3 regions of the Pseudoalteromonas sp. J010 genome follow, and region 2 is predicted to be linked to each of the others. Evidence: predicted binding sites of a transcription regulator. Region 2 holds the regulator's gene; each other region holds the start of a gene.
What was found. The regulator sigma-54, encoded in region 2, starts transcription at its own class of promoters, with help from an activator protein. The targets are predictions, from matches to a motif close to GTTGGCACGNNNNTNGNNT.
Positions count from the first base shown of each region.

Region 1: the regulator sigma-54 is predicted to act here: its motif matches at 2,531-2,549, upstream of fliE (flagellar hook-basal body complex protein FliE).
Region 3: the regulator sigma-54 is predicted to act here: its motif matches at 3,238-3,256, upstream of glnA (glutamate--ammonia ligase).

Region 1 is NZ_RDBW01000013.1:48,522-56,056, forward strand. It holds gene fliG (flagellar motor switch protein FliG) at 1-429, opposite strand, end outside; gene fliF (flagellar basal-body MS-ring/collar protein FliF) at 422-2,140, opposite strand; gene fliE (flagellar hook-basal body complex protein FliE) at 2,161-2,493, opposite strand; gene EAG18_RS08825 (sigma-54 dependent transcriptional regulator) at 2,749-4,119, opposite strand; gene EAG18_RS08830 (ATP-binding protein) at 4,116-5,216, opposite strand; gene EAG18_RS08835 (DNA-3-methyladenine glycosylase I) at 5,399-6,001, shown strand; gene EAG18_RS08840 (sigma-54 dependent transcriptional regulator) at 6,289-7,535, opposite strand, start outside.
Region 2 is NZ_RDBW01000005.1:86,824-94,358, forward strand. It holds gene mlaE (lipid asymmetry maintenance ABC transporter permease subunit MlaE) at 1-326, opposite strand, end outside; gene EAG18_RS04325 (ATP-binding cassette domain-containing protein) at 329-1,129, opposite strand; gene EAG18_RS04330 (calcium/sodium antiporter) at 1,304-2,263, shown strand; gene EAG18_RS04335 (KpsF/GutQ family sugar-phosphate isomerase) at 2,273-3,244, shown strand; gene kdsC (3-deoxy-manno-octulosonate-8-phosphatase KdsC) at 3,244-3,795, shown strand; gene lptC (LPS export ABC transporter periplasmic protein LptC) at 3,792-4,346, shown strand; gene lptA (lipopolysaccharide transport periplasmic protein LptA) at 4,336-4,890, shown strand; gene lptB (LPS export ABC transporter ATP-binding protein) at 4,887-5,612, shown strand; gene EAG18_RS04360 (RNA polymerase factor sigma-54) at 5,659-7,158, shown strand; gene hpf (ribosome hibernation promoting factor) at 7,188-7,475, shown strand; gene EAG18_RS04370 (PTS sugar transporter subunit IIA) at 7,477-7,535, shown strand, end outside.
Region 3 is NZ_RDBW01000007.1:86,311-93,845, forward strand. It holds gene glnL (nitrogen regulation protein NR(II)) at 1-579, opposite strand, end outside; gene EAG18_RS05265 (DUF4124 domain-containing protein) at 831-1,361, opposite strand; gene glnA (glutamate--ammonia ligase) at 1,775-3,181, opposite strand; gene EAG18_RS05280 (ABC transporter ATP-binding protein) at 4,112-4,834, opposite strand; gene EAG18_RS05285 (HlyD family efflux transporter periplasmic adaptor subunit) at 4,861-6,111, opposite strand; gene EAG18_RS05290 (HAMP domain-containing sensor histidine kinase) at 6,262-7,535, opposite strand, start outside.

The DNA of each region.
Region 1 (7,535 bases), on a different contig from region 2:
TTGGATCTGCGGGTGTTCATTACGAATGATATTTGCAACTTGCTTAGAGTCCATCCATTTTAATGAATCCAAGCCTTTTGCCCCTGAACCCATTACTATTTGATCTATTAAGCTTGCCGCTTTATCTTCGCCAAGCGCTGCAGTCAGTGCTTTTTTGATAAAGTCTTCAGATTGGAAGCCTATGGTACTAAAGCTTTGTATTTGCTCAATAAACAAGTTATGCACTGCCGCAATTTTAGCTTGTGATAAGTCATCCATAGATGCCATCGCCATTCCCACCTTTTGTACCTGTTTTGGTTCTAGGTGTTTTAAAATTTGAGCTGCATCTTCTTCTGTCAAACTAAGCAGTAAGATGGCGGCTTTATCAACGCCATCTAATTTTTCAACGTCAAAGGCCGCGGGTAATTGTTTTTGTTCTTCATCAGTCATCTTCGGTTAACCACGCTTTCACAACTTGTGATGAGAGTTCAGGTTCATTCGCAACAAGGGCACGTACAGCTTTTAGTAGGTCCTCATCACCATGTAAGTCTGGCAATTGTAATCTACCGTCTGATGAGAAGCCAACTGCTGACTCGTCGAAATCGTTATTTAGCATATCTAACGTGCTATCACCTAGGTCAACACCGCTGGTTAAAGCATCTTCATCAAAATCTTCTAGTGTATCATCTGGGTAAATTAGACGTTTAAGCATAGGTCGTACCACTGCTAAGATTAGCACAATGATAACTAACGTTCCCGCAACTAAGCGAATGGTTTTTTGGAACCAATCTTGTTCCCACAGTGGTAACTCTTGCATTTCCATCAAATCTTCGCGAACGAATGGTACAGTAACCACTTCTAGTGCATCGCCACGCTGCATGTCAAAGCCGACACCGCCTTGAAGCAACCGACGGATATTGTTTAGCTCCTCTTGTGAACGAGGTACCATAGCCATATTACCTTCGGCATCTGGCTTGGGTAGGTAATCAACCGCCACACTCACACTAATCCTGCGAATAACGCCAGTTTGTTGACGCTTATGACTAATAGTCGTATCTAGTTCGTAGTTGCGGGTCGCTTCTTTTTGAATACTGCTAGGCGTAGTACCATTACCATTTCCCCCTTGACCTGCAACTTCAGGGATATTTGAGTTGACTGGAGGTTGGTTCGTCAGAGCACCTGGGATCCCAACTGACAGACCGCCAATATTGTTTTCTTCGTAAGTTGTTTCACTTCTTACTGCTGGTAAATCAGGGTTGTACCGCTTTTGTGTTTCTTCAACTGCACTAAAGTCCATCGTGAGATCAACTTGGGCTGTAAAATTGCCAAGACCCACTGTTGGGATCAGTATACTGTCTATCTTTTCTAGGTACTCTTGCTCTCGCTTACGTTCAATTTCGTACTCTTTTCTCGAGCGAGCAGCAAGCGAGTCTTGCGAACCTGAGTTTAGCAAGCGTCCATTTTGGTCAGTCACCGTTACCCGTGATGGCTCAAGCCCCTGTACCGCTGATGCCACGATATCTACGATGGAATCAACCTCCTCCCCTCCTAAGGTTCTACCACGCTTTAGCGTGATCACCACTGTCGCGGATGGCTTCTTCTCACGACGGGCAAAGACGTTCTCCTTTGGAATAGCTAACAGTACTTTTGCACGATTTACATCTTGCAGCTCTTCAATCGTTCTTGCCAGCTGCTGTTCACGACTATGCTTTAGCCGCTCTCTTTCCAGACGCTGGCTAACACCAAAACCCATATCCTGCATTAAAATATCAGTACCTGAGCTTGGGGATTGGGTAAAGCCATCACGTGCCATACGCAGCTTAACATCTTGATAATCTGAATCAGCAACTAAAATGGTATTACCGTCTAGCTGGTACTCAATTTTTTGTTGATCAAGGAAGTCTAACGTCTCGACTAGCTCTTCCGTGGGATATTTACCTAGCGGACGCATGTCTGGCTGGCGGGCCCAAATAATGATAAAGATGGCAATTGCTAAGCAAATAGCTAACGCAATAACCAGAGTAACCTGGCGCAACATATCGACACCGCTTAGCGCACTGAAGTAGCCAGACTTTTGCTCTTGTTGCTCATCCGAGCCGCTGTCGTTGTTCAGCGCTGCGTCGGAAAGTGTAAGATCTGTTGATTGATTAGTAGCCACGATTACTCTCCACAGTCACTTTATTAAACTGGCATGCTCATGATTTCTTTATAGGCTTCGACAAGCTTATTGCGTACTTGTACCGTTGCCTCAAAAGCGACCGATGATTTTTGTTTTGCGATCATCGCCTCAGCAAGAGAAACGCTACGATCACCCATCTCCACCGCCGTCACTTTTTTCTTTGCATCTTGTTGAAGGCCATGAACAGAATTAAGTGCATCAGAGAGTAAATCTCCAAATTGAGCTGAAGAAGATGCTGCTGTTTTAATTGGTTGCACAGTAGGCTGGGTATTTCTAGTCGCTTCTGCGGCCATCGCCTGCATTTCTTGGAATAGCGCTGATGATTGTACTTTCATGATGCTTTACTCAAAATAACTCTTGTTACCTTGATGAAAGCAGGAAACATGCCAAAATTAAAACACTTTAATTTCAGTTAGTTAAGTTGAAACTTACCCTGTCGAAAAATTGGCAGTCGGAGGAAAAGGAAGGTGCCAGAGAAAAGCAACAGCTTAGTTTAGGCTGATGTTGTATTAGCCTGATGTGTACAAATGAAGGTAAGCTCACATCCGACTTTTAAGCTCACCTTCAAGATATCTGAGCGACTCTTTCACCTAAGCTGGTAACGCAATACCTAGATCTCGCATTTTTGCTAACTTATAGCGCAATGTCCTCGGGCTCATGCCTAACACTTCAGCCACTTCTTTGCGCTTACCATTAAATTTGGCAAGCGTATCCAAAATAATTTGATGCTCTTTGTCCTGTAGCTCATCCTTATAATTGATGATGCCATCATCATTGGGAGCGTCTTCTGTAACGGACTGTGTGAGGCAAGTTTCTGACTCAACCAAAGACATCGGTGAAAAGTTTTCAATAAAAATATCATCTTCTGTGATTTCAAGGCCCTGAAACAATATCAAAGCACGCTGGATGACGTTATCAAGCTCACGCACGTTGCCAGGCCAGCTATGAGAATTTAACTTTTGCTTAGCACTAGTACTTAACTTAGGTGTTGGTTTACCCGCTTTTTGCATATGTCTTGATAGCAAGTGCTCAGCCAATACCGTGATGTCTCCTGCTCTATCTCTAAGCGGCAGCCATTCCAATGGGAAAACATTAAGGCGATAGTATAAATCTTCTCTAAATACCCCATCTTCAACCGCTTCTTTCAAATCTCGGTTACTGGTTGCCAACACCCTAACATCTAGTGTTATGGTTTTTCTACTACCAAGTCGCTCCACTTCCCGCTCTTGTAAAACGCGAAGTAATTTTGCCTGAAGCCCCAAATCCATTTCTGTGATTTCATCCAGTAATATTGTCCCTTTTTGCGCTTGTTCAAACTTACCTGGGCATGCCTGAATTGCACCTGTAAATGCGCCCTTCTCATATCCAAACAGGGTAGCCTCAAGCATATTTTCTGGAATTGCAGCACAATTAATTGCAATAAATGGTTCGTCAGCCCTGTCTGATTTATCATGAATATAACGGGCTAATACCTCTTTACCTGATCCACTCGGCCCAAGCACCATTACACTGGCATCAGACTTTGCTACTTTTGCAGCCAACTCAAGCAGCTTTATACTCTTTGGATCAGCGACGATAGGACCCTCTGTTTCTTTTTCTTTTTCAGGTAAGTAACGACCCACCATATTTAACAACACTTCAGGCGCAAAAGGCTTAGCCATGTAATCAATGGCTCCCAAACGCATCGCTTCAACCGCATCATCAATGGTCGCATAAGCTGTCATCATTAACACTGGCAGCTCAGGGTAGTTAAGCTTTATGGATTTCAACAAATCTAGCCCACTCATTGCACCCATTTGAACATCGCTTACCACCAAAGAAAACGTCTCTTGCTTGAGTAACAATACGGCTTGCTCTGCACTGTTTGCTTCGACACACTCAATGCTTGAAAGCTGTAACGTATCGATGAGCGCTTCTCTTAAGCCGGCATCATCTTCAACAACTAACACTTTATTACTCATAATTCCTCCGCTTTGATCAGTGGTAGTATCAGACTAAACTGTGCACCTAGACCTTTGATATTTTCAGCCCTGACAAACCCTTTGTGTGCATTTGCTACCGAGTTTACAACTGCCAAACCTAATCCTGTTCCTTGCGATTTGGTGGTAAAGAACGGTTCGAACAGCTTATCGACTAGCGCTTCATCTATACCTGGACCATTGTCTGTGACAGAAATACGCACGTGCTCGCCACAGGGCTCACGCTCTGCTTTAAGCTTAATGTGGGCGTCACTGCCAGTAATTTGAATACTGTTATGGATAAGGTTCTGAATAGCGCTCGCCAATGCAGTACGATTACCGAGTATCTCAATATCCGGCTCAGGCAAATCGGCTTCCAACTTAGCGTGATTAAGTTCAACCATAGCGTCAGCACCCGCTTTGACTTCACTTAGTAAATACTGCATAGAGACCCGTTCAACCACTTGTTGTTCGCCACTTTTTGCGAATAACAGCATGTCATTCACCTGATTTTCTAAATCTTTTAATCGTGACATCAATTTGTCATGAAACTTTTCCCGAGATGCTTGTGGTAAGTTTGTAGCGCCTAAATTGGCACCATAGAGCATTGCTGCTGACAATGGCGTTCTAACTTGATGCGCCAAAGAAGCCACCATTTTTCCCAATGCGCTTAGCCTTTGCATGTGAGCAACTCGACTCTGCAGTCGCCGAGTTTCTGTCAGATCAGTCATTAGGATCAGTTGCCCAGGCTCGGGCGCTAATGCTGTTATATCCAGCTTAATTCGGCGACCATCTTTAAGAGAGACCTCATGACCATCATCTTGCTGTGGCCTAAATGAGCGTTGAATAATACTGAACCACTTTTCTCCCTCGAGCGGCTCTCCAAGCATATCCATTGCTATCTGATTTGCTTTGGCAATCATCCCTTGACCATCTAAAACAATCACGCCTGCTGGCATAGTGTCAACCAGATGACCAAGCCAACTTGCTTGTTGTCGTAGATCGCTCAACTCACCCACATATGCTTCTTGAAGTAAGCAAGGGTTATAATGACCAGTAGTTGGTACAAACTGAGGATTAATAACATGTGCTAATGCCATTTTTCCGCTCTCTTAAAAATAAACTCATGTAGAAAAAGCAAAAAGCATTCCAACTTTATAATCCTTTAAAAACATGAAGTTAAAGAAGCATTGTAAAGAACAATTTATTGACACTGTATTTATGTACAGCCACATGTTAGAGTCCTAAAACTCGAACAATAAATAAGCTAAAGGACACTTTCATGAATAGACGATGCAGTTGGGTTGATCAAAGTAAACCCGATTATATTGAATACCACGATAAAGAATGGGGAAAGCCAGTACTCAATGACAAAAGCTTATTCGAGTTTCTGACCTTAGAGTCCGCTCAAGCAGGCCTTAGCTGGTATACCATACTAAAAAAACGTGAGGGTTATCGGCAGGCATTTCATAACTTTGATGTGCAAAAAGTCAGTCAAATGACAGAACAAGATATTGAAAGGTTATTGACGTTTGACGGTATTATTAGAAATCGAGCGAAAATCGCTGCCACCATCAATAATGCTAGGCACTTTATTGAGATCCAACAAGCCTTCGGCAGCTTTGCTCGTTATCAGTGGGGGTTTGTTGACTATCAACCCATTGTAAATAAAATGCGTGATAATCAAGACGCCGTTGCTACTAGCGAAGTCAGCGACAAATTCGCTAAAGACTTAAAAAAGCGGGGATTTAAATTTCTTGGTTCTACAACAGTATACGCGCACATGCAGGCCTGTGGAATGGTAAATGACCACGCAGATGACTGCTTTTGCAAACAGGCTATTATTGATAGTTATGCCTCTTTGGATTTTTCGAAAATAGAGTAAACGCTTAAAGTGGCACTTATTTCAGGACAAGTGGTTCGAAGTTATACCAATTTTCTTAATTAAGTGGTCTATTTTGAGGCGAGAAAATCTTGTCGATAACTCCGCTACCGCGTCCTGCTATCGCTAAGGTACCTACATCCATATAGGCAAGGCAAAAATTTTGCTATTTAGTTGTTCTAAATAAGAAATTTTTAACGCTGTTAGCGTCAGATTTACTCCTTCAAATTGAGCTAGTATTAAGTCAAATTGGTATTAACCATAGCAACTGTTAACTTCGGTGTAATAAGTTAATCGCGATTAAGATTGTACTTTTTCATTTTTTCTACCAATGTGGTGCGGCGAACACCTAAAATTTCCGCTGCACGCGCAACAACATAGTCATAACGTTCAAGCGCTTGCGTGATTAAATCTATCTCTAGTTCAGCTAGGTATTCTTTGAGCTCGATCCCCTCATCCGGCAACAAACCTACGTCTGCCGTTTGCGACGTAAAGTCTTGTACTAACGTATCCTCTTCATCGTCACTAAAGCCTTCGCTGAATAATTCATTAAAAGCATCTTTTTCTAACAATTCTTCTGGATATTCAGGTTCAAATGCTTCGACTTCGATGTAGCGATACTTTTGCGGTAGATCGGTGACATCTACAACTTTATCAGGGAACATAATCACCATACGTTCTACAAGATTCGCAAGCTCCCGAATATTGCCAGGCCAAGCATGTGCTTTTAAACTTTCTACTGCTCTATCTGTAAATTTGACCGAATTACCTGACTGTTCATTCACACGGCGTGTCAGCTCTTTCAGCAGTAGCGTAATATCTTCAGCACGCTCATTAAGTGATGGATTTTCGATTGGAAAAACATTGAGTCGGTAAAATAAATCTTCTCGAAACTTACCTTCTTCAATCATGGTTTCCAAGTTGCGGTGAGTCGCCGCAATAACACGAACATCAGCTTGAATTGGCTTTGTGCCCCCCACCCGCTCATAAGTTCGCTCTTGAAGGACACGTAGCAGTTTAACCTGCATTTGTAGTGGCATATCACCTATTTCATCAAGAAAAAGTGTGCCGCCTTGCGCCAATTCAAAACGCCCTTTTCGTGCTGATATCGCTCCGGTAAACGCCCCTTTTTCATGACCAAATAGTTCGCTTTCCAACAACTCCCCTGGAATCGCACCACAGTTTACTGGCACAAATGGGCCATGAGCACGCTTAGATAAAAGGTGTACATTACGCGCAACTACTTCCTTACCCGTTCCTGACTCGCCTAAAATCAGTACGTTAGCATCTGTTTTTGCCACTTGAGAGATTAAAAAGCGTACATTTTTAACCGCTTCCGTCTCTCCAACTAGGCCGTCGAAACTCTTATTTTGCAGCTTGTTTTCTTTATTCGGCAGCATCCGTAAGTATTGTTGACAGTCATGAAGCAACTGCATGGTGACTTCTTGGCTGAACGGTTCCGTGATGAGGCCAATAACATTGGGTAGTGAAAGCAATGGCCTAAGCGTCTCACCTATCAATAAAAAAGGCACTGCTG
Region 2 (7,535 bases):
CCAGCAAATAAGAGCGCCGTAACAACGGGACCTAACTCTCTTAGTAGACTCAACGCCACCAACGGCCCAAGGCTATCCTCAGCGCCATATCCTACTAATACGGTATAGCCTTGTAGCGCTAAAACCATACCAATAAATAACCCCGAGACCATAATAATCAACAGTGACTGATGACCTACCATGTAGAGTTGTTTGATTAATAGCGGCGTACCTTTGCGAAAGTTAGGTAAACTAAATAACGCCCCAAATAGCATATTGGTTGCACGACCAAGAGCAGCAAAGCGACTTAGTGTTTTATGACCTATTCTTTGTAGAAAATCGACCAACTCTACTCTCCTTGCAACAGTGCTTGTTGATAATCAGGGGCATTGAAGTGAAATGGTACGGGGCCATCGGCAAGCCCTTGTAAAAACTGCTGCACTAGCGCTGAGTCATGTTTTAGCATTTGCTCAGGCGTCCCTTCACCTATCACGCCTTGCTCAGCGATAATGACAACATGATCTGCAATACTCAGCACTTCTGTCACATCATGAGTCACGATTAAGGATGATAGACCTAACACTTCATTTAGTGACTTAATTAGACGTACCAACACCCCCATCGAAATCGGGTCTTGCCCAGCGAATGGCTCATCATACATGATAAGTTCGGGGTCAAGCGCTATTGCGCGCGCTAGAGCGGCACGCCTTGCCATGCCGCCAGAAAGCTCTGCTGGCATTAAATCCTTTGCACCACGCAGACCTACTGCTTGCAGCTTCATCAATACCACTAACTGAATGAGCTCTTCTGACAATTCCGTGTGTTCGCGCAAAGGAAAAGCGACATTGTCAAAGACACTCATGTCGGTGAACAAGGCGCCGCTTTGAAACAACATGCTCATGCGAGTTCTTGCTTGATATAATTCACTACGGGACATGCTTGGGATACTGTTTCCAGCAAAAAGAATATCACCACTATTAGGTTTTAACTGGCCACCGATCAATCGCAGCATAGTCGTTTTACCTATGCCACTTGGCCCCATTATTGCGGTGATTTTGCCTTCTGGTACGGAAAAGCTCATGTTTTTGTAGATGATCCTTTCACCCCTGGAAAAGGTTACATCCTTGATTTCTACAATTGATTGCGACAAGTCGCTCTCCAGATCGAGACTATATTCATCGGAGTATGATACTTTTTTTTCAAACAAGATGGAAAATCGTTTTGGTAAAATTTTGTAAGTCGTTAAATGTGACGGTTTGCTTATACTTTCCAAGGCGCATTTGGTAGTATCTAACGAAATTTTAATCCTATTGGCTAGAGGTTCATGGTTTTATCGTTTGTTATTCTCATTCTTGGCTTTATTGCACTGGTTTGGAGTGCCGACCGCTTCGTTTTTGGCGCAGCAGCTTTAGCTCGAAACTTTGGTGTACCAACATTAATTGTTGGCTTAACCATTGTCGCCATGGGCTCTTCAGCCCCCGAAATGATGGTTGCTGCACAGGCCGCTCTTGCAGATAAAACAGACACAGCCGTTGGTAACGCCGTAGGTTCTAACATTGCCAATATACTATTAGTCCTTGGGATCACCGCCTTACTCCGACCGCTTTCGGTTGGCTCAGGAATTTTACGTCGAGAAATGCCACTTCTTATCATTGTTTCCTTGGGAGCTTGGTATATTGTCAGTGACAATAACTTTAGTTTTGTTGAAGGTATATTACTGCTTATTGGCTTCGCAGCATTTCTCCTTACCTTAATTATCATTACCAAACGCAGCGGCAACAGCAATGACGATCCTTTCGTTAGTGAAGCGTGTGAAGAGGTGCCGGATAATGTCCCCACACAAAAAGCTATTTTTTGGCTTGTTGTTGGTATGATTTTGCTCCCCGTTAGCGCCGATTATCTGGTGGGTGCAGCTGTTGATATTGCAAAGTACTTTGGGATGAGCGACTTATTGATTGGGTTAACTATCATCGCGGTAGGAACCAGTTTACCTGAACTCGCAGCCTGTGTAGCTGGCGTATTAAAAAATGAAGACGATTTAGCGCTAGGTAATATCATTGGTTCGAATATTTTTAATATCCTTGCGGTACTGTCTATTGCGGGGATCATCAATCCCTCTGTATTAGATACCAATATCGCGGCTCGTGATATATTTATTATGCTTGGTGCAACACTATTGCTACTTATTATGAGCTTAAGCATTACTGGTAAACGTCGTATCAACCGCTTTGAAGGTGGTTTGTTACTCGCCTGCTTTATCGGATATATTTACTACATCATTTAAGGAATACACGTGACAACGACCCCATTTATTGAATCTGCTAATCAAGTGTTTGCTACTGAGCTTGCAGCAATAGAGGAAGTGCAGCAGTTTGTCGATCAACAGTTTGAGCAAGCTTGTAAAATAATGTTTAATTGCCAAGGTCGAATTATTGTTATTGGTATGGGTAAGTCAGGTCATATTGGAAATAAAATTGCCGCTACACTCGCCAGCACAGGAAGCCCTGCTTTTTTCGTGCACCCAGGTGAGGCTAGCCATGGCGATTTAGGTATGATCACCAAAGATGATGTGGTTTTGATGATATCAAATTCAGGTGAAACCCAAGAAGTTATCTCAATCTTACCGATAATTAAACGTTTAGGTGCACCTGTGATCTCTATGACAGGCAACCCAAGCTCAACCATGGCTCGCAACGCCAGTGTTCACCTTTGCGTTAAAGTGTCAAAAGAGGCGTGCCCACTAGGATTAGCGCCCACAGCAAGTACCACAGCAACGCTGGTTATGGGAGACGCATTAGCTGTTGCTCTACTTGAAGCCAGAGGATTTACTGCCGATGATTTCGCGCTTTCTCACCCGGGAGGAAGTTTAGGCAAACGACTATTACTCACAGTCGCTGACATCATGCACAAAGACAGTGCTATTCCTATGGTCAGAAGCAACTGTACCGTCAAAGAAGCCCTTTTCGAAATGTCTGCAAAAAGTCTTGGAATGACAGCGATTGTCGACGAGCAGACACAATTGCAAGGTATTTTTACAGACGGTGACTTGCGCCGTATCATAGAACAAAAAGTAGACATTCACACAACGCCAATCACACAAGTTATGACCGCAAAAAGTACCACCGCACGTGCCGATATGCTCGCTGCTGAGGTGCTAAATATTATGGAAAATAAACGCATCAATGGACTAATTGTGGTTGACGAGAATAATGTCCCTGTAGGTGCATTGAATACCCAAGATTTACTTAGAGCGGGAGTGCTATGATGCAGTTTAGCGACCTTTATCAAGATATCTCAACAGATGCTTGGCAAAAAGCAACTCAAATTAAACTCTTAATTTGTGATATTGACGGTGTATTCTCTGACGGACGCATTTATCTAGGTAATAACGGTGAAGAATTAAAGGCATTCAATACCAAAGACGGCTTCGGTATCAAAGCGCTAGTAAACTGCGGTATTGAGGTTGCGGTCATCACAGGTAGACATTCACAAATAGTTCAGCAACGCATGACTAGTTTAAATGTAACGCATATTTACCAAGGTCAAGAAAACAAGCTAGTGGCATATGAAGCACTAAAAACGCAGCTTAACCTGAAGGATGCAGACATTGCCTATATTGGCGATGATGGCCCTGATCTGCCAGTGATGGAGCAAGTTGGCTTTGCTGTCGCCGTGAATGATGCACATCCGCTGATAAAACGCATTGCCCACTATACCACTTTGATGCCGGGAGGCTTTGGCGCCGTCAGAGAGTTAACAGATCTGCTCATGCTCAGCCAAAACCACCCTCTTACCACTACAGGGTCAAGTACATGACTGTGCTTCGTGTCATTCTGCTCATTACTTTTAGTGCGCTGATGATTTGGCTGTGGTCGCCGATGTTTAACGCATCAGAAACCAACAAGAAAAGTGACGATGAACCACTTGCTAAGCCCGATTATGTGGCGACCGCATTAGAGCAGACTACCTACAGTGAAAATGGCTTACTAAACTACCATGTGACTGCTGATAAAATGGAACTTTATCAAGATCTTGGTTTTAGCCACTTTGCAAAACCCATTTTTACATTATATAACGGTGAGCAAAATTGGCAGATAAGCGCATTGGAAGCCACATTATACGAGAACAACACCCTGATTTTAGAAGGGGATGTTTTAGCAAAAAACCTCACACCAGACGCAATGATCAGTACTATCAATGCCGACAATGTCAGGGTTGAAATTAAACAAAAGTTGATGAAATCAGAACACCCCGTCATTATCACAGGCCCTAGCCTTAAAATTACCGGTAAAGGCCTACATGCAGACTTGCAAAAACAGCTGATTGAGCTCATCAACCATACAAAGACAATTTATTATGACCAGTAAAATAATTAACAAATTAGTTTTCGTCGGCTTGCTCGCAAGTTCCACTTTCGCAGCTGCTGCAGAGCAAAATGAAGTCATTATCGACGCTGGCCGTCAGCAAGCTCAACTGCAAAGTAACATAGGCATTTTCGAGCAAAACGTTGTCATTATTCATGGCACAAGAAAAATCAATGCTGATCGTTTGGAAGTGCACCGCCGCGCTGAGCTTGGTTCAAATAAGCAGCTACTAATTGCTACTGGCAACCCTGCGGTTTTTGAAGAAGCTCAGGCAGATGGTACAACCTTACGCGCAGCGGCTAATGAAATTCGCTATGATGTTGCCGAATTAAAATTAGTACTTACTGGCAATGCTGAAATATCGCAAGCGGGTCAAAAAAGTAGTGCACAAGTCATTACTTATCATATCGAAAAGCAACTCATTAGTGCCGAACGCTCTGAACAGGGCGACTCTCGGGTCAGAACAATTTTGGTTCCTGTTGAAAAGAAATCTGACACCAACGTGGAAAAAAGTGAAGATCCACAGGAAAAAGGTAACAATTCATGAGCGAGCTCAAAGCAACAGGCTTGGCAAAAAGCTATAAAGGTCGCCAAGTTGTCAAAAATGTAGGACTGAGTGTCGAAGCAGGTAGCATCGTTGGTTTACTTGGCCCTAATGGTGCGGGGAAAACCACTACCTTTTATATGATTGTGGGCTTAGTACCAAGTGACAAAGGCTTTATACAAATCGATGATGAGGATATCACCCTACTCCCGATGCACAGTCGCGCACGCCTAGGGATTGGATATTTACCTCAAGAATCATCCATATTTAGGAAGCTAACGGTATATCAAAACCTCATGGCTATTTTGGAAACCCGCAAAGATTTGTCTAAAGTTGAAAGAGAAGCTCAGCTGAATGAGTTGTTGGATGAATTTAATATCCAACACATCCGTGATTCTCAAGGGATGGCATTATCTGGAGGAGAGAGAAGACGGGTAGAAATTGCTCGTGCTTTAGCCGCTAACCCTAAGTTTATCTTGTTAGATGAACCTTTTGCTGGCGTTGATCCAATTTCAGTGTTAGATATAAAGACAATCATTGAGCACCTTAAAAATCGTGGGATCGGTGTACTGATCACCGACCACAATGTAAGAGAAACGCTGGACGTATGTGAAAAAGCCTACATCGTTTCACACGGTGAATTAATCGCCGCTGGTACGCCAGAACATGTTTTAGCGGATCAAACCGTAAGAGATGTCTACCTAGGCGAACAATTCAAGCTATAGTTAAGACGTAGTATTAATAACTGTTAAAAGGGATTGTTAGAGATACATGAGGCAATCATTACAGCTGCGCATGGGGCAGCAACTTACAATGACTCCACAACTGCAACAAGCCATACGCCTGTTGCAGCTTAGTACGTTGGATCTACAGCAAGAAATACAAGAAGCGTTGGACAGCAACCCACTATTGGAAGTGGAAGAAGGCGATACCGCTGACGCAGAAAGTACTGAACAACACAGCCAAGATAAAAATAATACGGACGATAGTCAGCAAAGCTCAGATGAAGCGCCTGTCAGCGAGTATGAAATGGACTCAGATACCGCCATGAGCAAAGAAACGGTTAGTGATGATCTTGCCATGGATGTGACTTGGGATGAATATATGAGTGCTGCACCAGCATCAAGCGCAGCTCCTTTACCTGATGATGATAACGTCTACCAGGGAGAGACTTCCGAATCACTACACGACTACCTAATGTGGCAGCTAGAACTTACGCCATTTAGCCCAACAGATAGAGCCATTGCTATTGCCATCATCGAAGCGGTAGATCTGTCTGGCATTTTAACGCTTTCCTGTGAAGATATTTTAGAAAGTATCAATGATGAAAACAGTGAAGAGCCGGTAGAGTTGGATGAAGTCGAAGCCGTACTTAAACGTATCCAGTTGTTTGACCCTGTCGGTATTGCTGCACGAAGTTTGCAAGAATGTTTATGTATTCAGTTAAATCAATTTGCACCTGACACACCGTGGATCACCGAAACCAAGATGATCCTGACCGAGCACATTGATTTACTTGCTAGCCGTGATTACCGTACCTTAGCGAAAAAAACACGCTTAAAAGAAGCTGAGCTAAAAGAAGTTATGACGCTGATCCACAGTCTTAACCCTAAGCCAGCTGCGAGTATTATTCATGAAGAGCCCGAATACGTCATTCCAGATGTGTCGGTAAAAAAAGTGAAAGGCCGCTGGGTTGTAGAGCTAAACCCTGATGCGATGCCTAAGATTAGAGTAAATGACCACTACGCTGCGATGTCGAGAACTGCTAAATCGAGTACTGATAGCCAGTTTATTCGCTCACACCTTCAAGAAGCAAAGTGGTTTATTAAGAGCTTAGAAAGTCGCAATGACACTTTATTGAAAGTTACCAATTGCATTGTGCAACAACAACAGGCATTCTTTGAACATGGCCCCGAAGCGATGAGACCTATGGTGTTAAACGATGTCGCAGAGATGGTTGATATGCACGAATCTACTATTTCTCGTGTCACCACCCAAAAGTACATGCACACACCAAGGGGCATATTTGAGCTGAAGTATTTCTTCTCAAGCCATGTCAGTACCGAAAATGGAGGTGAGTGCTCCTCGACAGCAATACGAGCACTCATCAAGAAGCTAATAGCTGCGGAAAACACTGCTAAACCATTAAGTGATAGCAAGATTGCAGATATTTTAGCTGAACAAGGAATTAAGGTAGCGAGACGCACGATTGCAAAATATCGTGAATCCCTAGCCATTCCACCGTCAAATCAGCGTAAAAGCTTGATATAAGACGTTAAACACAAGAAGGAAAAATGCTTATGCAACTAAATTTAACTGGTCGCCATGTAGAAATCACTGACTCTTTAAGAGATTATGTCACCAATAAGTTTGCGAAGCTTGAGAGGCACTTTGATCATATCAATAACGTTCATGTGATCCTTGATGTCGAAAAACTAGTTCAAAAAGCAGAAGCAACATTGCACGTAAATGGCGGCGAGCTATTTGCATCAACAGAGCATCAAGACATGTATGCAGCAATTGATGGCCTGATTGACAAACTAGACCGTCAAGTAATTAAACACAAAGAGAAGCTCACTCGACACTAAAATGAAATTAAGTGAATTAGTGAATAAGGACTGTAGCAAAGCTGCGGTCCTTTTTAGTAG
Region 3 (7,535 bases), on a different contig from region 2:
TGGCCCAAGTAACTTGTCTACAAGTTCTCTGAGCCTGTCAGCTTGCTCAATGATAAGTGCTGCGCATTCTTCCCGTTCTTGCTGATCTGTTTCATACTGCAATAATTGCGCCGCACCTCTAATGCCACCAAGAGGGTTTTTTATCTCATGTGCTAAACCACGGATCAAATTTCTTGCTGCTTGAAACTGGTGCATCTGATTCGATGCTTGATCATAGCGCAGGGCGTCATCAACACGGCGGCACTCTAGTAATATATATGCTTGATCTGACTGCAATATCCGCCTTGCATGAAGGCTTAATGTTGCGACCCGGTTATCGACAAACACCACGTCAACCCTGTGCTGCTGGCAATCAACACCATCTTGGAGTACATATTTGGAGAGCCTTGGTAGGTCAATATGATGGTGGTTAAAGATATTATCAATGGCCAATCCAGTGAGGCGCTTAGTACTTAACCCTAACAGCTCACTGCTGCTGTAATTCGCAAAGCAAATAGTAAGGTTATGGTCGAGCACTAAAATTGCAGTCGAAAGAGATTGCCACACTTTTTCTAAGTCAATTGAATTGTTTTGATCCATTTGTGTTCACCGTGCACCAAGTTGGTGCAATGAGAATAGCACAGTGTGTTACACATGTACGAAAATTATTATCCTGCCCAATACATTCATCGTTTTGAGCTTGCTCTTACTTATCCATTAATAAATCATGCCAACTTGATAAGGCGCTAATCCGTAATTGCTTACTTAACACCAGCTAGTTTGGATGCAATGAGTTTGCCTACCCAAAGGGGTGGTAAGCAACACACGTAGAAGGGGTTATTTTTGGAGGATCAGTTATTTACTGTGTTGCGATGTAAATAGAACTTATGCTCATTACTTTGGGCGACAACTTGACCTTTTTGATTGAAGACTTTTAGTACTAGCGCATGTTCACCACGATGTATATTGCGCAGCGAAAACTGAGCATTGGACTGTTTTGGTCCAGTTGCCTCACCATTTAGATAAAGCTGTACACTTAACCCCTGAGTAAACCTAGGTTCCACAGAGCCTGTGACATATACGCTACCGCTGTTGTCACGAATGGTTTGTTCATTTTCAGGGGAGGTTATCTTAGCTTGATAAGTAATGGTTGGTGTAGTATCAGATTGTGATGCTAAAACTTTTGTATCGATGCTTGGCATGGTTAATATGTTCGAGTGTAGTTTGACCTCTTTAGAGCCAGGTTTCGGTATATCAGAATAAACCCAATGCCCGTTTTTATCTTTCCAGCGATAGATTTTAGGGTTGGACTCGGCAGTAGCATCAATGCTTATTATGGTTAGCATCATGCTAACCGAACAAAAAATACCCCACTGACGCACCACAACTCTCCAAACTACATAACTCATCATACTTTAGTATAGAGTACTTTGAATTGCGAGTTTAGGCTTATACTAATTAGCCTGAATACTTGCTCAATTTGAAGGAGTAAACCTGACGCTAACCGCGTTAAAACTTCTTCTTTAGAACAACTAAATAGCGAAATTATTGGTTAGTTATCGACAAGATTTTCTCGCTTCAACATAGACCACTTAATTAAGCTAATTGGTATAATATGCTGAGTTTTTGCTTATCAAATGCGCTTTCGGCCGAATTTTATAGCGGTGAATAAAAAAGCCCGCATAAGCGGGCTTGAGAACACATATGATTAAGAGTGCCAGAAACACATAATGCGTTTAGGCTCTACAAGCTCAATATCTGCGCATTGAGCCAAGTAGCAGGTTTACTACAGAGCTTATACGCTGTAGTACATTTCGAACTCAACAGGGTGAGTTGTCATGTTTAATTTTTCAACTTCTTTTGACTTAAGCGTGATGTAAGCATCAATTAAGTCGTCAGTGAATACGCCACCTTGAGTTAAGAACTCGCGGTCAGCATCTAGCGCAGCAAGTGCTTCATCAAGTGAAGAAGCAACGGTAGGGATCTCAGCTGCTTCTTCTGCTGGCAAGTCATATAGATCTTTATCCATTGCATCACCAGGGTGGATCTTATTCTTGATACCATCTAGGCCAGCCATTAACATTGCAGAGAAAGCAAGGTATGGGTTTGCAGTTGGATCTGGGAAGCGTACCTCAATACGACGCGCTTTTTCTGATGGCACCACTGGAATACGGATTGATGCAGAGCGGTTACGTGCAGAGTATGCAAGCATTACTGGCGCTTCAAATCCTGGTACTAAACGCTTGTATGAGTTAGTTGATGCGTTAGCAAAGGCGTTTATTGCTTTAGCGTGCTTGATGATACCGCCGATGTAATAAAGTGCATCTTCAGATAGACCGCCGTATTTATCGCCAGCAAAAATGTTTTTACKATCTTTCGCTAATGATTGGTGGCAGTGCATCCCTGAACCGTTATCGCCAACAATAGGTTTAGGCATAAACGTTGCTGTTTTGCCGTATAGATGTGCCATGTTGTGAATAACATACTTCATTTCTTGGATTTCATCTGCTTTTAGCACCATAGTGTTAAAGCGAGTTGCAATCTCATTTTGGCCAGCGGTTGCCACTTCATGGTGGTGCGCTTCAACTACCTGACCCATTTCTTCTAACACGAGGCAAGTAGCGCTACGCCAGTCTTGCGAAGAGTCAACAGGTGCAACTGGGAAGTAGCCGCCCTTAACACCTGGGCGATGACCTGTGTTGCCACCTTCGTAATCTTTGTCCGAGTTCCAACATGCTTCTTCTGCATCGATTTTATACATTGAACCAGACATGTCTGTTTTAAACTTAACATCGTCAAATAAGAAAAATTCTGGCTCTGGGCCGAATAAAACCGTATCTGCGATACCCGTTGAGCGCATGTATTCTTCAGCGCGCTTTGATACTGAGCGAGGGTCGCGTTCGTAGCCTTGATGTGTATTTGGCTCAACCACGTCACAACGTACAATAAGGGTTGTTTCTTCTGCGAATGGGTCTAGCTTTGCGCTTTGTGCATCAGGCATAAGCACCATGTCAGATTCGTTGATGCCTTTCCAACCAGCAATAGATGAGCCGTCAAACATCTTGCCGTCTTCAAAGAAATCTTCATCGGCTTGATGGTGTGGGATAGATACGTGTTGTTCTTTACCTTTTGTATCAGTAAAACGTAAATCAACAAATTTTACGTCGTGCTCTTTAATAAAATCTAAAACCGATTGTGACATGTGTCCTCCGACTCGTTGGGTTATTTTGCTGCAATGTACTGCAATTGAACACAGATAAGCTTGATCTGTGCCAAAGTTTTATCAGTATGATAAGTAAAGGCTTTTTAAGTATTTCATGACGTGTTAATTGTTGTGTTGCACCAATTTGGTGCTCTGTTGCTACACGGTGGTGCGCAAGTGTAGTGCTGTTCGTTCCATGCCTTTATTACTTTTACCTATAATTGAATGTGGGTGCTAGCTTTCGCTGTGAGTAACGACCTATTCTGTAGTTATCGCCGTTCTCTATCAATTCGCTTTGTAGCACGCTGCTAATTTCGAATTCAGATTAGTTGAAGAACCTCTGTTAGGCAAAATGATTGGGCTGATATTTTGATAAAAAGTGCAACATGCGACTTCATTACTACTGGTCTCAAGGAGTAACGAGATCAGTGTGAAATCGCTATATCCTACTATGTCTCTGATCTATAAGGCGGCTTTAGGGGCCTTAGCGCGTTTAGCATTTGGATAGGGTGGGCAGCGCTTAATTAGCGTGTCTGCTGCGCAGCCCTACATAGATGTGGGGGAAGGTGACTTTGCATGAGCATCAAGTCTTTATCATCTGACTCACATAAAATAACTATGCTACGCAAGCTCTGCCTTGCATTGATACCAAGTAAACTGATGCGACAATAATACCAATTTGACTTAATACTTGCTCAATTTGAAGGAGTCAATCTGGCGCTAACAGCGTTAAAAACTTCTTATTTAGAACAACTAAATAACAAAATTTTTGCTTTGCTTACACGGAGGTAGGTACCTTGGCGATAGCAGGACGCGGTAGCGGGGTTATCGACAAGATTTTCTCACCTCAACATAGACCACTTAATTAAGAAAATTGGTATTACCCAGCACGCATGCCCGTGTTGAGATACTTTTGATTTCCGAATACTTTTAAAACGCATCAACCAGTGTAGGGTGAGCTGTTTGCGCTTGTGGAGCCAGTATTTTTCCATCTAACAGATGTAGCTTGCGTGTTGCCATATCTGCATACCTGGGATCGTGCGTCACCATGCACAGTGTTGTGCCTTCCAAGTTTAGTGTTTTAAGCATATCCATTACCGCATCCCCATTTTTAGAATCGAGGTTACCTGTCGGCTCATCCACAAGCAGTAAAGCAGGGTTACCTACCAAGGCTCTGGCAATCGCTATCCGCTGTTGTTGTCCACCAGATAATTGATTAGGGCGGTGCTTTGTACGATGTGCCATATCGACTTTTGTTAGGCAGCTCATTACTGCCTGGTCAATGTCCGAGTTACTCATTGGGTTTTGACGGTAGCGTAATGGTAGCGCAATATTGTCATACACAGAGAGTTCGTCGATTAGATTAAAAGACTGAAATATAAATCCAATTTTTTCATTTCTGATATGTGCGGCAGCGGTCAAGCTAAGTTGGCTGACTTCTGTACCTTCAATAACATAACTCCCTGTGCTGGGCATATCGAGTAACCCGAGGATGGAGAGTAGAGTGGACTTACCGCAGCCAGATGGGCCACAAATTGAAACAAAATCACCTTTGTAAATCTCGAGGTTGATTCCACGTAGAGCGTGTGTCTCCATTTCTTCAGTGCTAAATACTTTGGTAATATCTGACATCTTTAAAATCGTTTCTTTCATAACTTTGTCCTAATATTGAGGATGACTTACTGCATGATCCGTACTTGTTTTGCATTTTTATAGGTGCTGGTATCGGATAATATAATTTGTTGATTGGGCGAGATGCCGCTTTCAATTTGCAAGAACTTTCCGGCATCAATACCAAAAGAAACTAACTGAGGCACCGCAATATCCTGCTCTAACACAAACAATGTTTGCTGACTATGAGATTGGGTATTACTGGGGCGTTCCACGTATAAAACGTTTTTGAGTTGATGTGTGTTGATCTGTGCATCAACATTAAGTTCAGGCCTTGCTGAATCAGGCACGCCATTGACAAAGGTGAGCTCAACTTCAATCGTTCCCTCTTGGACTTGAGGGCTGATGCGAGTCACTTTTGCTTGTACTTGTTCACGGCGAGTATTGACCACTGCTGATTGACCAACTTGGATTTGCTCTGCTTTGGATTGTGATACTCGAACTAAAGCTTGGAGATCCTTACTGCTCCCGACTTGTGCCAGCTCTTGACCTGCAACTACGCTTTGACCTAGCTCAACGGCTAAACGCTGTAAAACGCCTTCTGTGCCAGCCCGTACGGTTAGTTTTGCTTCCCGCTCTGCTAATCGAGCAAGGATCGAGTGTGCTTGATTGATAAGCTCTTGTGATATGGTTAAATCTTCAGAATGTACCAACTTTAGCTGTGCTATTCTTTGCTCTTGAAGTTTTACCCGCTCGGCAAGCTGCTCCTCCTCAAGTTCTGCCGTCTTGACCTCAATTGCTGGCACTACACCTTGATCTCTTAATGTTTGCTGGGCTTCACGGCGCATAACAAGTGATTGGTGCTGACTGGTTAGTTCAGCTAATGTAGCCATTTCCATCAGTAGCTCACGCTGATTGGCCAGCTTTTGTCGGCGAAAGTTGGCTTGTTGACGATTAAGCTCCATTTCTGCACTTTCCAGCTGTTGCGTGAGATCTGGATCTTGCATCTTTAGAATAATGGTATCGGGCTTAACAGCTCCACCTGGGCGAACAAGTATTTCATATACGGTTGCTGGGTCTTGTGTGGTGATGAGTTTTTGTTTATTTGAGCGCAGGACCCCATAACCATCAACACTGACATTTAAGTCACCTTGTTTTACTTGCCCCACAATGATCGCCTGTCTTTGCAATTTAAAATCATCTGAGGTTGAAAATAGCTCAAGGCTAAGCCAAGCGAATAGGAGCACCATCGACACACCGATGATAAGCCTCACTTTTTGCAAAGGCCTTACTTGCTTTTGCTTTACTACATCCATCATAAGTTACCTTGATTGGTTCGATTAACTTACTTTGAGCAAGCCATATGCCAAATTTTAAACCATTGATCTAGTTGTTGTTTTCTATTCTTGTGATGGAGTGGAGTCCGATTATGGACGCTGTGTTATAAAAACTGGACTGTAAGATAAGCATTAATTTATCAAAACAGGAAAGCTCAGCTGGCAAATAGCTCCCGTTTTATCTTGTCGGTTGGTTAGGTTGACTGTGCCCGACATTTGCTCAACAAAGTAGCGACTGATATACAAACCTATCCCTTCTCCTGCTTGTTTTGTTGAGTAAAAAGGCACAAAGAGGTTATCGCTGTTTGCCACCCCGTTTCCTTCATCAATGACTTCAAAATACGCCATATTATCTTTGGTATATATTTTCAGTGTAATGGTGGCGTGAGCAGAGCTTGCCTCTATCGCATTTTTTACAATATTTATTAAAACTTGATTGATAAGCGTTGGATCAACATGAAAATAGGCTGGAGATAACTCAACTTGCCATTGCACTTCTGGGAAAAAGCTTTGAATCGACTGACTCAGCTCTAAGCCTGATATTCGCCGAAGGTCGACTTTGATTGGTTGATTTAATTGGCTGTATTTGTGGATGAAATCCTGTAAGTGAAAACATCGTTCAAGTACGATATTAAATGCCTCATTATCTCTGGGGTCTTTGGCTCGAGTCTGTAAACGCTCAAGTATTGCTGAGACAGGAGTGAGGGAGTTGCGTATTTCATGACTAATGACACGTATTAATCGCTGCCAAGCTTGTAACTCTTGATCGCGCAACGCTTGATGAATATCAATGCAAGCAACGAGATGGTAAGAGGAATTTTGTCGGGTAAACGTACTGTGTCTCACTTGCCATCGCTTATTCCGCTCAGGGTCGATGAAATGCCAATTAGGTTCAGGTGTTAGCCCGATTGCTTCTGGTGGGCTGTATCTTAGTGTTTGCCACGGTTTTTGGAACAGTTCTACGCATTCGTCATTACCAAAGCATAGTTGCATACGTTGGTCGAAAATAAAGATGGGAGTGTTTAACACGCTGATTAACTCTGCAACTAAAAAGGACTGTACATCTTCATCTGTTTTTTCACTTTGAAGCATTTCAGAAACACCATTTAGTTGCTGGTGCAGATGCGCAACCACCCCTGTTGAGAATGTCGGTTTAGCTCTGAGGCTAAAGTCGCGCTTTAGCCATGCCTCTGCTTGGTAGCTACATCGCTCAAATGAGTGTTTGCAGCGCATGTAGAGTTGTCTGAATAGTACACCCTGCATAATCAAAAAGCTGGTGATAATTAGCGCGGTTGATGTAGACAAAGCCGTCGGCAAGTTTATGTCTAAGTGCCAACTGAGTGCAGCAACCCCGAAAACTTCAACGGCTACCAACAATATAAACTTAACAATAAAGTAGCCCGCTA